Variovorax paradoxus: one gene and its partner. The protein of the gene in region 1 interacts with the protein of each later gene in a pairwise test. Links are inferred from orthologs where the notes say so. Each region holds a gene or a part of one and is shown on either strand. Other genes may lie near its edges.

Region 1 (6,499 bases):
TCATCGATTTCGCTGCCGTGGCCGGGCAGCACGCAGACCACGGTTTCGCCGGCCTTGCGCAGCCCGGCAATGGCCTGGCGCAGGCCGGCCGCGTCGCTCCAGGGCGCGCGGATGGCGGCACGCAGCGGCCGGGCCGGCAGCACGCCGACCAGTTCGCGCACGTCGAGGCTGAAGCCGACCGCCGGGCGGTTGCGGCCGAATACGGCACCGACTTCGTCGTAGCGGCCACCGCGCACCAGTGCATCGGCGGCGCCGGGCACGTAAATGCCGAACCGCATGCCGCTGTAGTACGCATAGCCGCGCAGGTCGGCCAGGTCGAAGCTGATCTGCCGCGTCGAGTCGCCCTGCAGGCTGGCGGCAAGCTGCTTCAGCCCGGCCAGCGCCGTGCTGACGGCGGGCGTGCCCTTGAGGGCCTTGGCGGCCTCGTCGAGCACCGACTCGTCGCCATACAGCTGAACCAAGGCGCGCAGCCCGTCGCGTGACGAAGCCGGGAAGTCGCGCGTGAGGGCATGCAGCTCGCTCGCGTCCTTGGCGACGAGTGCCGCGTGCACGCGGGCCAGCACAGAAGCATCGACCGGCACGCCGGCAAACAGCGCCCGAATGATGCGCGCGTCCGCCAGGTCGACGATCAGGCCCTGGCCGATGCCCGCGGCCTGGAGGCAGTCGAGCGCCAGCAGCAGGATTTCAGTGTCGGCTTCGAGCCCGGCGTGGCCATAGATTTCAGCGCCGAACTGCAGCGGCTCGCGCGTGGCATGGGGCCGGTCAGGGCGGGTGTGGAGCACCGGCCCGCAGTAGCACAGGCGCGCCACGCCCTCGCGGTTCAGCAGATGGGCGTCGATGCGCGCCACCTGGGGGGTGGTGTCGGCGCGCAGGCCCATGCTGCGGCCCGAGAGCTGGTCGACGAGCTTGAAGGTTTGAAGGTCGAGCGCCTCGCCGGTGCCCGACAGCAACGACTCGAGGTGCTCGAGCAGCGGCGGCATTACCAGCTCGTAGCCATAGCCACGGGCGGTATCGAGCAGCTGGCGTCGAAGTTCTTCGATGTGGCGCGCCTCGGAAGGCAGCACATCGGCAATGTGATCCGGGAGGACCCAGGCGGACATGGGGATCGGGGGCGTGGTTAAACCGGGATTCTACCGGGACCGAGCTACCCCAAAACCCAAAGGAGGAGCAAACCCAGCAAGATGCTGCAAAGTCCGAAGAAACGAAGCTGGCCGTCGCGCAGCTGCATGAGCTGGCCGAAGCCGCGCCGCCAGCCGCCCGGCGATACGAAAGGCAGGATGCCCTCGATCACCAGGACGAGCGCCAGCGCGCTCCAGAATATCTCGGCGCTCACGACGACGAAGCCAGCCGCGGGATCAGCGGCGCGGCGCGTTGCCTGCTGGCGTGCCGGCGCTCTGCATGGCGCGGAAGAAGTCGGACGACGGATCGAGCACCATCACGTCGCTCTTCTTGTTGAAGCTCTGCTTGTAGGCCTCGAGGCTGCGATAGAACTGCGCAAACTGCGCGTCGCGGCCAAAGGCCTCGCTGTAGGCAGCGGCGGCCTGGGCATCGCCCTCGCCCTTGATCTTCTGCGCGTCGCGGTATGCGTTGGCCACGATCACTTCGCGCTGGCGGTCGGCGTCGGCGCGGATCTTTTCGCCTTCGGCATAGCCGGTCGAGCGCAGCTCGTTGGCAACGCGCTTGCGCTCCGCTTCCATGCGGCGGTAGACCGATTCGGTGATCGCTTCCACATAGTCGACACGCGTGATGCGCACGTCGATCACGTCCACGCCCCAAGGCTTGGCGCCCTTCACCACGGCCAGCACTTCGCGCTGCACGTCGGCCATGAGGGCTTCGCGGCGCACGGAGATCAGGTCGCGCACGGTGCGCTTGTTGATGTTTTCCTGGAAGGCGTTGCGAACCACGCGGTTGAGCTGCGTGGCGCCCGCGCTCTCGTCGAGGCCGACGTTGCGGATGTAGGCCTGCGGATCGGTGATGCGCCAGCGCACATACCAGTCGATCACCACGCGCTGCTTCTCGGCCGTGAGCATGGGCTCGGTGTCGAGGCTGGACAGCGTGAGCAGGCGCTTGTCGATGTACGAGACGTTCTGCAGCGGCGGCGGCAGCTTGAAATGCAGGCCCGGCTCCGTAATGACCTGCTTGATCTGCCCCAGGGCATACACCACGCCGAACTGGCGCTGGTCGACCACGAAGAGGGTCGAGCTCAGCAGCACCAGCAGCACGAGGATCGACGAGGCGATGAATCCGATTCTGTTCATGTTCTTCTTAGCCTTTTCAACGCACGTCGCGGTCGCGCGAACGGCCGTCGCGGGCGCGGTTGTCGCCGGCGGCGGGGGCCACGGGAATCACCGAGGACTGGGCGGGCGCCGTGCCGGCCACGCTGGGGCTGGCTGCATCGACGGGCGTTGCCTGGTTGTTGCCGCTCGCCTGCATGAGCTTGTCGAGCGGCAGGTACAGCAGGTTGGAGCCTTGCTTGGTGTCGACCAGCACCTTGGTGGTGCTGGCGTAGATCTGCTGCATGGCGTCGGTGTACATGCGGTCGCGGGTGACCTGCGGCGCCTTCTGGTACTCGGCCAGCACGGCGGCGAAGCGGCCCGCATCGCCCTGCGCCTGCGCAACGATGCGCGCCTTGTAGGCCTCGGACTCTTCCTTCAGGCGCGATGCGGTACCCGTTGCCCGCGGCACCACGTCATTGGCGTAGGCCTGCGCTTCGTTCTTGGCGCGCTCGCGCTCCTGCCCGGCCTTGAGCACGTCGTCGAACGCGGCTTGCACCTGTTCGGGCGGGCGCACGCCGCCCTGCTGCAAGTTGATGTTGACGACTTCGACGCCGACCTTGTAGCGGTCGAGGATGGTCTGCATCAGCGTACGCACGCGAGGCGCAATCTGGTCGCGCTCTTCGGCAAGTGCCGCATCCATCTTCATCTTGCCCACCACCTCGCGCACGGCGGTTTCGGCCACCTGCACCACGGTTTCGGTGGGCGACTTGCTTTCGTACAGGTAGGCGCGCGCATCGCTCAGGCGGTATTGCACGGCAAACTTGATCTCGACGATGTTCTCGTCTTCGGTCAGCATGGCCGATTCGCGCAGGCCGGTTGTGCGCACGATGGCGTCCCGGCCCACGTCGGTGGAACGGATCTGCGTGACCACGACCACTTCATGGCGCTGGATGGGATACGGCAGGCGCCAGTTGAAACCTGCGCCCACGGTTGCCTTGTAGCGGCCGAACTGGGTCACCACGGCCTGCTGGCCTTCGTTCACGATGAAGAAACCGGTACCCAGCCAGATGAGAACAGCCACGATGGCCACGAGCCCAAGCCCGAAGCCGGCGTTTTTCATGTCGGGCCTGTAGCCGTTGCCGCCGCCATCGTTGCCGCTGGGGCGGTTGCCGCCACCCTTGCCGCCGAAGAAGCCGCCGAGCTTGCGATTGAGATCGCGCCAGAGTTCGTCGAGATCCGGCGGCCCCTGGTTGGGACCCTGCCCGCGAGGGCGGTTGCCGTTGTTCTGGTTGTTGTTGCCCGAGGGCGGGGGCGTCGGGGCGCCCGGTGGGTCTGCGTCGGGAGGTCGGTTGCCGGTCGGGCGGTCGCCGTTGGATGCGGGCTCATCGCCACGACCCCACCGGCCATCGTTCAGGTTGAACATGCCCAGAAACCCTCTCCACGCTGGCTTTGCATTCATTCGCTTCGTTCTCTTGTCAGTGGCGGGATTGTGCCCAATCAATTGGCGGTATCGTGCAATTCAGTGTCGGCCTCTGGGGTCATCGTATCGCCCACGGAACCCGACCGGCGGGCCAGTTCGGCTCGCAGCAGGGGCACGCCCTCGCCGCTTCGCGCGCTCAGGAAGATACGCGGAACCTGCACGCCGTCGATTTCCATCTCGTCTTGCAGATGCAGCGGATGCTGTGCAGTTTCAAGGGCATCGAGCTTGTTGAACACCAGAAGCTGCGGAACAGTGTCTGCGCCGATGTCGCGCAGAACCGATTGCACTTCGGCCATCTGCTCGGGGAAATGCGGGTTGGAAGCATCCACCACGTGCAGGAGCAAGTCGGCATCGACGGCCTCTTGCAGGGTGGCCTTGAACGCGTCGACCAGGCCGTGCGGCAGGTCGCGGATGAAGCCGACGGTGTCTGAAATGGAGACCTGCCGGCGGGCGTCGCCAAGGTACAGGTTGCGCGTGGTGGTGTCGAGCGTTGCAAAAAGCTGGTCGGCCGCATAGGCGCGGGCCTTCACCAGCGCGTTGAAGAGCGAAGACTTGCCCGCGTTGGTGTAGCCGACGAGCGAGATGTTGAAGGTTTCCCGGCGCTCGCGCTGGCGGCGCTGTGTTCCGCGCTGCTTCTGCACCTTGGCCAGCCGATCGCGCGTGCGCTTGATCGATTCGCTGATCATCCGGCGGTCGAGTTCGATCTGCTTTTCGCCCGGGCCGCCCCGCACACCTGCGCCGCCGGTCTGGCGCTCTAGGTGGGACCAACGGCGGACCAGGCGCGTGCTGAGGTACTGCAGCCGCGCCAGCTCTACCTGCAGCTTGCCTTCATGGGAGCGGGCGCGCTGCGCGAAGATTTCGAGGATGAGGAAAGTGCGGTCGTACACCGCCACGTCGAGCTGGCGCTCGAGATTGCGCTGCTGCGCAGGGCTCAGCGATTGGTCGAAGATGACCTCGCTGGCCTGGTGCATCGCAGCCAGTTCCTTGATTTCATCGGCTTTGCCGCTTCCGACGAAAAGCGCCGCGTCGGGCGCCTTGCGTTTGCAGATGAGCCGGGCGACAGGCGCGAGGCCTGCGGTCTGCGCAAGCAGGCCGAGTTCCTCGAGTTCGCTGTCGAAATGGGGCAGCCCGAAATCGACGCCGACGAGAACGGCGGCGCCTTCCTGGCGGGAGTTCAGTTCAGACAAGCGGGATCAAATATGGAAAAAGCGCGGCGGTGGTTACCGCCGCGCTCCGCGCGATCAGGCTGCGGCGTCGTCGTTCTCGGCAGCCGAGAAGTTGACGGCACGACCCGGCACGATAGTGGAAATGGCGTGCTTGTAGACCATTTGTGTCACCGTGTTGCGAAGCAACACGACGTACTGGTCGAAAGACTCGATCTGGCCCTGCAGCTTGATACCGTTCACCAGATAAATGGAAACCGGCACATGCTCGCGACGCAGGGTGTTCAGAAACGGGTCTTGTAGAAGTTGCCCTTTATTGCTCACGATATTCTCCGTGTTCAAGAGTAGTTGTTGGAGAGATGACCTTAACACAGGGTTTCTGCGCCGCAGCAGGCGGGGTCAAAAGCCTTTGAAAAATAACGTCTCTCAAAAGGCGGAACTTCCGCCGCAGCCTCGGCTCATTGGCTGCCATCGGTAGCCAAGCCTGCTCAGTCGTCCTTGTCGGCAAAAGGATTCTGCGAGCTCTTGAACTGGATGCGCAAGGGCGTACCCACCAGGTCGAATTCCTTGCGGAAGCGGCCTTCGAGAAAGCGCTTGTACGCCTCGGTGACGTGCTCCAGCGAATTGCCGTGGATGATGATCACCGGCGGATTCATGCCGCCCTGGTGCGCATAGCGAAGCTTGGGGCGGAACATGCCCGCGCGCTTGGGCGACTGGAACTGCACCGCCTCCAGCAGCAATCGGGTCAGCACAGGCGTCGACATCTTGCGGGTGGCCGATTTGTGGGCCTGCGCAATGGCTTGCCACACCGGGCCGAGGCCCTGGCGCTTGATGGCCGAGATGAAATGCAGCGATGCGAACTTGAGGAACGGCAGGCGGGTTTCGATCTGGCGCTGGATCTGCTCGCGCTGATAGCTGTCGACCGCGTCCCACTTGTTGATGGCAATCACCACCGCCCGCCCGCTTTCGAGGATGTAGCCGGCAATGTGCGCGTCCTGGTCGGTCACGCCCTGCGTGGCATCGAGCAGCAGCAGCACGACGTTCGCCGACTCGATGGCCTGCAGCGTCTTCACCACCGAGAACTTCTCGATCGCCTCGAACACCTTGCCCTTGCGGCGCAGGCCGGCCGTGTCGATCAGTTCGAATCGCTGGCCGTTGCGCTCGAACGGCACCGAGATGGCGTCGCGGGTGGTACCCGGCATGTCGAACGCCACCAGCCGCTCTTCGCCGAGCCAGGTATTGATGAGCGTGGATTTGCCCACGTTCGGCCGTCCGGCCACCGCCAGCTTGATCGGCTTGTTGACGTCGTCTTCGTCGGTTTCGTCGTTCGGATCCGGAAGATTCAGCGGCGCGAGTGCCAGTTCGACCAGGTCGCGCATGCCCTGCCCGTGCGCCGCGGAAACGCCGTGCACGTCGCCAAAGCCCAGCTCATAAAAGTCGACGAGCTTGGTGCCGTCATGCATACCTTCGGCCTTGTTGGCGGCCAGCACGCATGGCTTGCCCAGCCTGCGCAGCTCGTTGGCAATGTCGTGGTCTTGCGCTGAAAGGCCTTCGCGCGCGTCGACCACGAAGATCACCACGTCGGCCTCGGCCACGGCCTGCCGCGTCTGCTTGGCCATTTCCTTGTAGATGCCGCTGCC
Region 2 (6,458 bases), 660 kb from region 1 along the record:
CCGCAACGCAATCGCGAAGTGGGAGCTGGGCAAGTACGCGCCCAGCAAAACAGAAGCCGAAGCGCCCGTCACGCGCTTCTGATTTGTTGCATTACCCCCTCTCCCTTTGGGAGAGGGTTGGGGTGAGGGCCGACGGCGATCAATTCGCCTCGGCCTTTTCTTTTTCAGAGCTTCTTCTGCAGAAACACCGCGTGCCCGAACGCCGGATCGAGCTGATAGCCGACGAACCCCTCGCGCTCGTAACTCCGCAACGCCGGCGCATTGCCCGAAAGCACTTCCAGCGTGAGCTTGCACGCACCACGCGCGCGAGCCTCTTGCTCGACCCGTTCGAACATGCGTTGCGCAACCCGCTGGCCGCGATGGCTGGCCCGCACGACCACGTCGTGCACATTGACCAGCGGCTTGCAGGCGAAGGTCGAAAAACCTTCGATGCAGTTGATGAGTCCCACTGGCTGCGCGCCGTCGTAAGCCAGCACGCTGAAGGCCTGCGGGCGCGCGGACAGCGCAGCGGGCAAGCCGGCACGCACCTCGGCTTGGAGCGGCGTGCCGCCGCCAGCGGGGTCTTGCGCATAGCTGTCGAGCAAATCGACCAGCGCGGCCGATTGCGCTGCATTGCCGTAGTCCACCAGGACGACTTCGATCATTGCCATTACTGTGCGGACTCGAGCGTCGCGGCAAGGCGCTTCGCGCAAGACTCGGACTGCCTGGCGTCGCGTGCCTCGACCATCACACGCACCAGCGGCTCAGTGCCGCTGGCACGAATCAGCACGCGGCCGCCGTCGCCGAGCTCGGCCTCGATGCGCTGCGTTTCATTGGCCAGTGCCTTGTTGCTCTTCCAGTCCTGCCCCGGCGTGAGCCGAATGTTGATGAGGGTCTGGGGGAACAGCGTGATGTCCGCCAGGAGCTGTGCCACCGTCTTGCCGCTGCGCACGCAGGCTTGCAGCACCTGCAACGCGCTCACAATGCCGTCGCCAGTGGTGTGTCGGTCGAGCGCCAGCAGATGGCCGGAGCCCTCTCCGCCCAGCAGCCAGCCCCGCTTGTCGAGTTCTTCGAGCACATAGCGGTCGCCCACCTTGGCACGCACGAACTCGATGCCCTGGTCGCGCAGCGCTATCTCGACAGCCTTGTTGGTCATGAGGGTGCCGACCACGCCGGCAGGCTTTTCTCCGCGCGCAATGCGCTCGGCCACCATGAGGTAGAGCAGTTCGTCGCCGTTGAAAAGGCGTCCGCTGGCATCCACGAATTGCAGGCGGTCGGCGTCGCCGTCGAGCGCTATGCCGTAGTCGGCTTTTTGTGCCGTCACAGTCTCTACCAGCGCTGCGGGATGGGTCGCGCCAAAGCCCTTGTTGATGTTGAGCCCGTCGGGCGCGCAGCCGATGCTGGTGACCTCCGCCCCCAACTCATGGAACACGTTCGGCGCCACCTGGTAGGCCGCGCCGTGCGCGGCGTCGATCACGAGCTTCATGTCGCGCAGCGTCAGGTCGTTGGCAAAGGTGCTCTTGCAGAACTCGATGTAGCGGCCAGGCGCATCGTTCAGGCGGCGGGCCTTGCCGAGGTCGGCCGAGGTGGCCCACACGGGCGCCTCTTCGAGTGCGGCTTCCACCGCAAGCTCCCATTCGTCGTCGAGCTTGCTGCCGTGGGCGTTGAAAAACTTGATGCCGTTGTCCGGGTAGGCGTTGTGGCTCGCGCTGATCACCACGCCCAGGCTCGCGCGCTGCGCGCGGGTAAGGTAAGCCACGCCTGGCGTAGGCAGCGGGCCCAGCAGCACCACGTCGACGCCTGCGGAGTTGAAGCCCGATTCCAGCGCGGATTCGAGCATGTAGCCCGAAATGCGCGTGTCCTTGCCGATCAGCACCGTGGGGCGCGACTCGCTCTTTTTGAGCACGCGGCCCACCGCATGCGCAAGGCGCAGAACGAAATCGGGTGTGATGGGAGACTGGCCGACCGTGCCGCGGATGCCGTCGGTGCCAAAGTATTTACGGGTCATGAGGTTTGTCGTTTTTGTTGATTGATTGAAGCCGGTGCGCCCGCCTGCGGCTCTTGGGCTTTCATGGCTTGCCAGACCGCGAGCGCCGCCACTGTGTCGCGCACGTCGTGCACCCGCACGATGGCCGCGCCGCGGTCCACCGCCAGCATTGCCGCCGTGACGCTGGGCACTAGGCGTTCGGCAGCGGCCGGAATGCCGCTGACGGTGCCGATTGACGACTTGCGAGACCAGCCCAGCAGCAGCGGATAACCGGCTTCGAGCAACTCGCGCTGCCGTGCCAGCAACGCAAAATTTTGCGCCACCGTCTTGCCGAAACCGATTCCCGGGTCCAGGGTGATTCGCGAGGGGTTGATCTGGAGCAAACGCAGTTGGGCCACCTGCTGCGCCCAGAACGCCAGCACTTCCGGCACCACGTCGCCCTGCATGGGCGCGACTTGCATGGTTTGCGGATCCCGATGCATGTGCATCAGGCAAATGCCGCACGAAGGATGCGCGGCCACGGCTTCGCGCGCGCCCGGTTGCCGCAACGCCCAGACGTCGTTGATGATGTCGGCGCCAAGCTCGAGCACAGCGCGCATGACTTCCGGCTTGTAGGTGTCTATGGACAGCGGCACGTTCAGCTTGACGGCCTCGCGGACCACCGGCAGCACGCGCGCCAGTTCGGCATCGAGCGGCACGGCCGGGCTACCGGGCCGGGTCGATTCGCCGCCGATGTCGAGAATGTCGGCGCCTTCCTTCAGCAACCGCTCGCAATGCTGCAGGGCCGCGGCGGTGGAGGCATGCGCCCCGCCGTCGGAAAAAGAATCGGGAGTGACGTTGACGATGCCCATCACGCGCGGCCGCGCGAGATCGATCGCGAAACGTGCGGTCTGCCAGATCAACGGGGCCATCGCCATGCGGCACCTTCACTATCGAAAACGGGGCCAATGGCCCCGTTGTTGTGTGACACCGGATGATGCACTTCAGGCAGCAGTCGGTGCCGGATCCGGTTTCACTGCCGGCGTACCGCCGCTGCCGCCGCTGCCCGAAGGCGGGATGCGGGGCGTCCAGTCCTTGGGGGGGCGCGGTGCGCGGCCGGCCATGATGTCGTCGAGCTGTTCGCTGTCGATGGTTTCCCACTCGAGCAGCGCCTTGGCCATGGCGTGCATCTTGTCGCTGTTGTCCTCGATGAGGCGGCGGGCCAGGGCGTACTGCTCGTCGATGATGCGGCGGACTTCCTCGTCCACCTTTTGCATCGTCTGCTCGCTCATGGTGGTCGTCTTGGTGACGGAACGGCCCAGGAAGACTTCGCCTTCGTTTTCCGCATAGACCATCGGGCCCAGTGCATCGGTCATGCCGTAGCGGGTGACCATGTCACGTGCCAGCTGGGTTGCCTTGTTGAAGTCGTCCGAGGCGCCGGTGGTGCGCTGGTTCATGAAGACTTCTTCGGCAATCCGGCCGCCGAACAACATCGAGATCTTGTTGAGCGCCCATTCCTTGTCGTAGCCGTAGCGGTCTTTCTCGGGCAGCGTGAAGGTCACGCCCAATGCGCGGCCGCGCGGAACAATGGTTACCTTGTGAACGGGGTCGGATTTGGGCAGGAGCTTGCCGATGAGGGCGTGGCCGGCTTCGTGGTAGGCAGTGTTTCGCAACTCTTCGGGGTCCATGACCGCCGAGCGGCGCTCCGGGCCCATGAAGATCTTGTCCTTGGCTTTTTCGAAGTCCTGCATCTCGACCACGCGCGCATTGCGGCGCGCAGCCATGAGGGCGGCTTCGTTGCAAAGGTTGGCCAGGTCGGCGCCGGACATGCCGGGCGTTCCACGGGCGATGACGTTCGGATTGACGTCCTGGCCGAGCGGCACCTTGCGCATGTGAACGGCGAGGATCTGCTCGCGCCCCTTGACGTCGGGCAGCGTGACATACACCTGGCGGTCGAAACGGCCCGGGCGCAGCAGCGCGGCGTCGAGAATGTCGGGGCGGTTGGTTGCAGCCACCACGATCACGCCGAGATTGGTTTCGAAACCATCCATCTCGACCAGCATCTGGTTCAGGGTTTGTTCGCGCTCGTCGTTGCCGCCGCCCAGGCCGGCACCACGCTGGCGGCCCACCGCATCGATTTCGTCGATGAAGATGATGCAAGGGGCGTTCTTCTTGGCGTTTTCGAACATGTCGCGCACGCGGGCCGCGCCCACGCCGACGAACATTTCAACGAAGTCGGAGCCCGAGATCGAGAAGAACGGAACCTTGGCTTCCCCAGCGATCGACTTGGCGAGCAAGGTCTTGCCGGTACCCGGAGGGCCAACCAGCAGCAGGCCGCGCGGAATGCGGCCGCCGAGCTTCTGGAAGCGCTGCGGGTCTTTCAGGAAGTCGACCACCTCACGGACTTCTTCCTTGGCCTCGTCGCAGCCTGCGACGTCGGCGAAGGTGACCGTGTTGTTGTTCTCGTCCATCATGCGGGCCTTGCTCTTGCCGAAGCTGAATGCTCCGCCTTTGCCGCCGCCCTGCATCTGGCGCATGAAGTAGATCCAGACGCCGATCAGGAGCAGCATGGGGCCCCAGCTCACCAGGAGCGTCATGAGGAGCGAGCCCTCTTCACGCGGCTTGACGTCGAACTTGACGTTGTGATCGATCAGGTCGCCGACCAGGCCCCGGTCGAGCACCGTGGCGGTCGTGCGGATCTTGCGATCGTCGTTGGTGACGGCGATGATTTCCCCGCCGCCCGCGCCTTCGGGGATGACGGCGCTCTTGATCTGATTGTTTCGGACCTGATCAAGGAACTCCGAATAACTTACTGTTCCCGAGCCAACGCCGCCGCGGGTGTCAAACTGCTTGAACACAGTGAACAACACCATGGCAATGACGAGCCATACGGCAACTTTGGAAAACCACTGATTGTTCAAACGAAGCTCCAGTCGAAAGCGCGTGACAAGATTATGAAAAGAACGCGCTGTGGATACGCAATTGCGCCCCATTTTAGGCTTTTCAAGCTACGAAAAGCGGGCATTTCCCTAATGCGGCCATAGCCTCGGAAGGGTTTGCACCCCTTCGACACCCCTTGGCAGCTTATTCAGGGGCGGGCACGTCAAGGTATCAAAGCGTTTCCTGGGCCTTCAGCCCCATTCCCACCAAGAAGGTTTCGGACGACTTGTCGCGCGAAGCCTTCGGTTTGAAGGGCTTGACGGTGCGAAAGTTCGCCTTGAACAGCTTCACGAGTTCGTCGTAGCCGCTGCCGTGGAAAAGCTTGGCGACCAATGCCCCTTCAGGTTTCAGGTGATGCTGTGCAAAGTCGATGGCCAGCTCGATCAGGTGCGCCACACGAGCTGCGTCGGCCGAGTGGATGCCCGAAAGGTTGGGGGCCATGTCGGAAACCACCAGGTCTGCCTTCCGGCCCGCCAGCACGCCCAGCACCTGCTCCAGCAGTTCTGGCTCACGAAAATCGCCCTGCAGGAAGGTCACGCCCTCGATAGGCTCCATTGGCAGGATGTCCAGAGCGATGATGGTGCCGTTCAACCCCCCTGCAGCCGCGCCATCGGGCGACATGCGCCGCCGAAGGTACTGGCTCCAGGCGCCGGGTGTGGAACCCAGGTCGACCACGAGCTGGCCCGGCTTGACCAGGCCCAGCGACTCGTCGATTTCCTTGAGCTTGTAGGCGGCACGTGCGCGATACCCCTCCCGCGTGGCCAGCTTCACGTACGGATCGTTGATGTGGTCGTGTAGCCACGCCTTGTTGACTTTTTTGCTCTTTGCCTTGGTGCTCATGGGTGGCCTCTCGTGCTTCGCGCTGCGGTATTCGCCCTGGAAGCGGCCTGGCGGGTCGAGAGGTTGCTTTCTACCCTCGATAATACGGGGATGCCCGCCATTCAACTTACCCCTGCCGAGCGCAAGGTGCACCGCGCCGACGCTCACCACCTGGATCCGATCGTCATGGTCGGTGGAGACGGGCTGACCCCTGCCGTTAAAAAAGAAGCCGACGCGGCGCTCAAGGCCCACGGCCTGATCAAGATCCGCGTCTTCTCAGACGACCGCCTGGCGCGCGACGCCATGCTGCAGGAACTGGCCGACGAACTCGGCGCTGCGCCTATCCAGCACATCGGCAAGCTGCTGGTGCTGTGGCGCCCCAAGCCCGAGAAGGAGCGCGTGGTCGACGAAGACCGCATGCCCGGCCCGCGCGACATCAAGGTGCTCAAGTACAGCAAGCGCGGCGGCCAGCGCCCCGAGATCAAGACGTTGCGGGTGCTGGGCAACCAGCGCCTCACCCCTGGCGGCACCATCAAGCGCGCCAAGGCCAAAAGGCCGCTCTCGGCCAAGAAACGCAACCAGGCAGACTGAACTTGGCGCCAGCGCAAGGCGCCCAGCGCCATATCCTCTGCATGAAGTGGGGCACGAAATACGGCCCCGAATACGTCAACCGCCTCTACGCGATGGTGCGCCGCAATCTGAGCGGCGACTTCAAGTTCGTGTGCCTGACGGACGACGGCACCGGCATTCGTCC

The links.
Region 2: the proteins of hflC (region 1) and ftsH interact in binary tests that used the Escherichia coli proteins (3 or more experiments, as listed by UniProt). The link is inferred for Variovorax paradoxus from one-to-one orthologs.

The regions. Positions count from the first base shown.
Region 1 is NZ_CP123990.1:1,819,416-1,825,914, reverse strand. What follows is about bases 308-3,213. They hold hflC (protease modulator HflC), read right to left. Parts: upstream 2,259-3,213; coding sequence 1,356-2,258; downstream 308-1,355. Other genes in these bases: hflK (FtsH protease activity modulator HflK), read right to left, coding at 2,275-3,213; QHG62_RS08950 (DUF2065 domain-containing protein), read right to left, coding at 1,145-1,333; QHG62_RS08955 (ATP phosphoribosyltransferase regulatory subunit), read right to left, coding at 308-1,100. Also shown: more of QHG62_RS08955, read right to left, coding at 1-307; more of hflK, read right to left, coding at 3,214-3,639; GTPase HflX, read right to left, coding at 3,714-4,883; RNA chaperone Hfq, read right to left, coding at 4,938-5,183; ribosome biogenesis GTPase Der, read right to left, coding at 5,348-6,499.
Region 2 is NZ_CP123990.1:2,484,698-2,491,155, forward strand. The notes cover bases 2,409-5,273. They hold ftsH (ATP-dependent zinc metalloprotease FtsH), read right to left. Parts: upstream 4,867-5,273; coding sequence 2,950-4,866; downstream 2,409-2,949. Other genes in these bases: folP (dihydropteroate synthase), read right to left, coding at 2,409-2,883; QHG62_RS12115 (RlmE family RNA methyltransferase), read right to left, coding at 5,057-5,273. In the rest of the region: QHG62_RS12090 (acyl-CoA dehydrogenase family protein), read left to right, coding at 1-82; QHG62_RS12095 (GNAT family N-acetyltransferase), read right to left, coding at 165-650; glmM (phosphoglucosamine mutase), read right to left, coding at 650-1,987; more of folP, read right to left, coding at 1,984-2,408; more of QHG62_RS12115, read right to left, coding at 5,274-5,725; QHG62_RS12120 (YhbY family RNA-binding protein), read left to right, coding at 5,816-6,295; QHG62_RS12125 (glycosyltransferase), read left to right, coding at 6,337-6,458. UniProt on the Escherichia coli protein: Acts as a processive, ATP-dependent zinc metallopeptidase for both cytoplasmic and membrane proteins. Plays a role in the quality control of integral membrane proteins.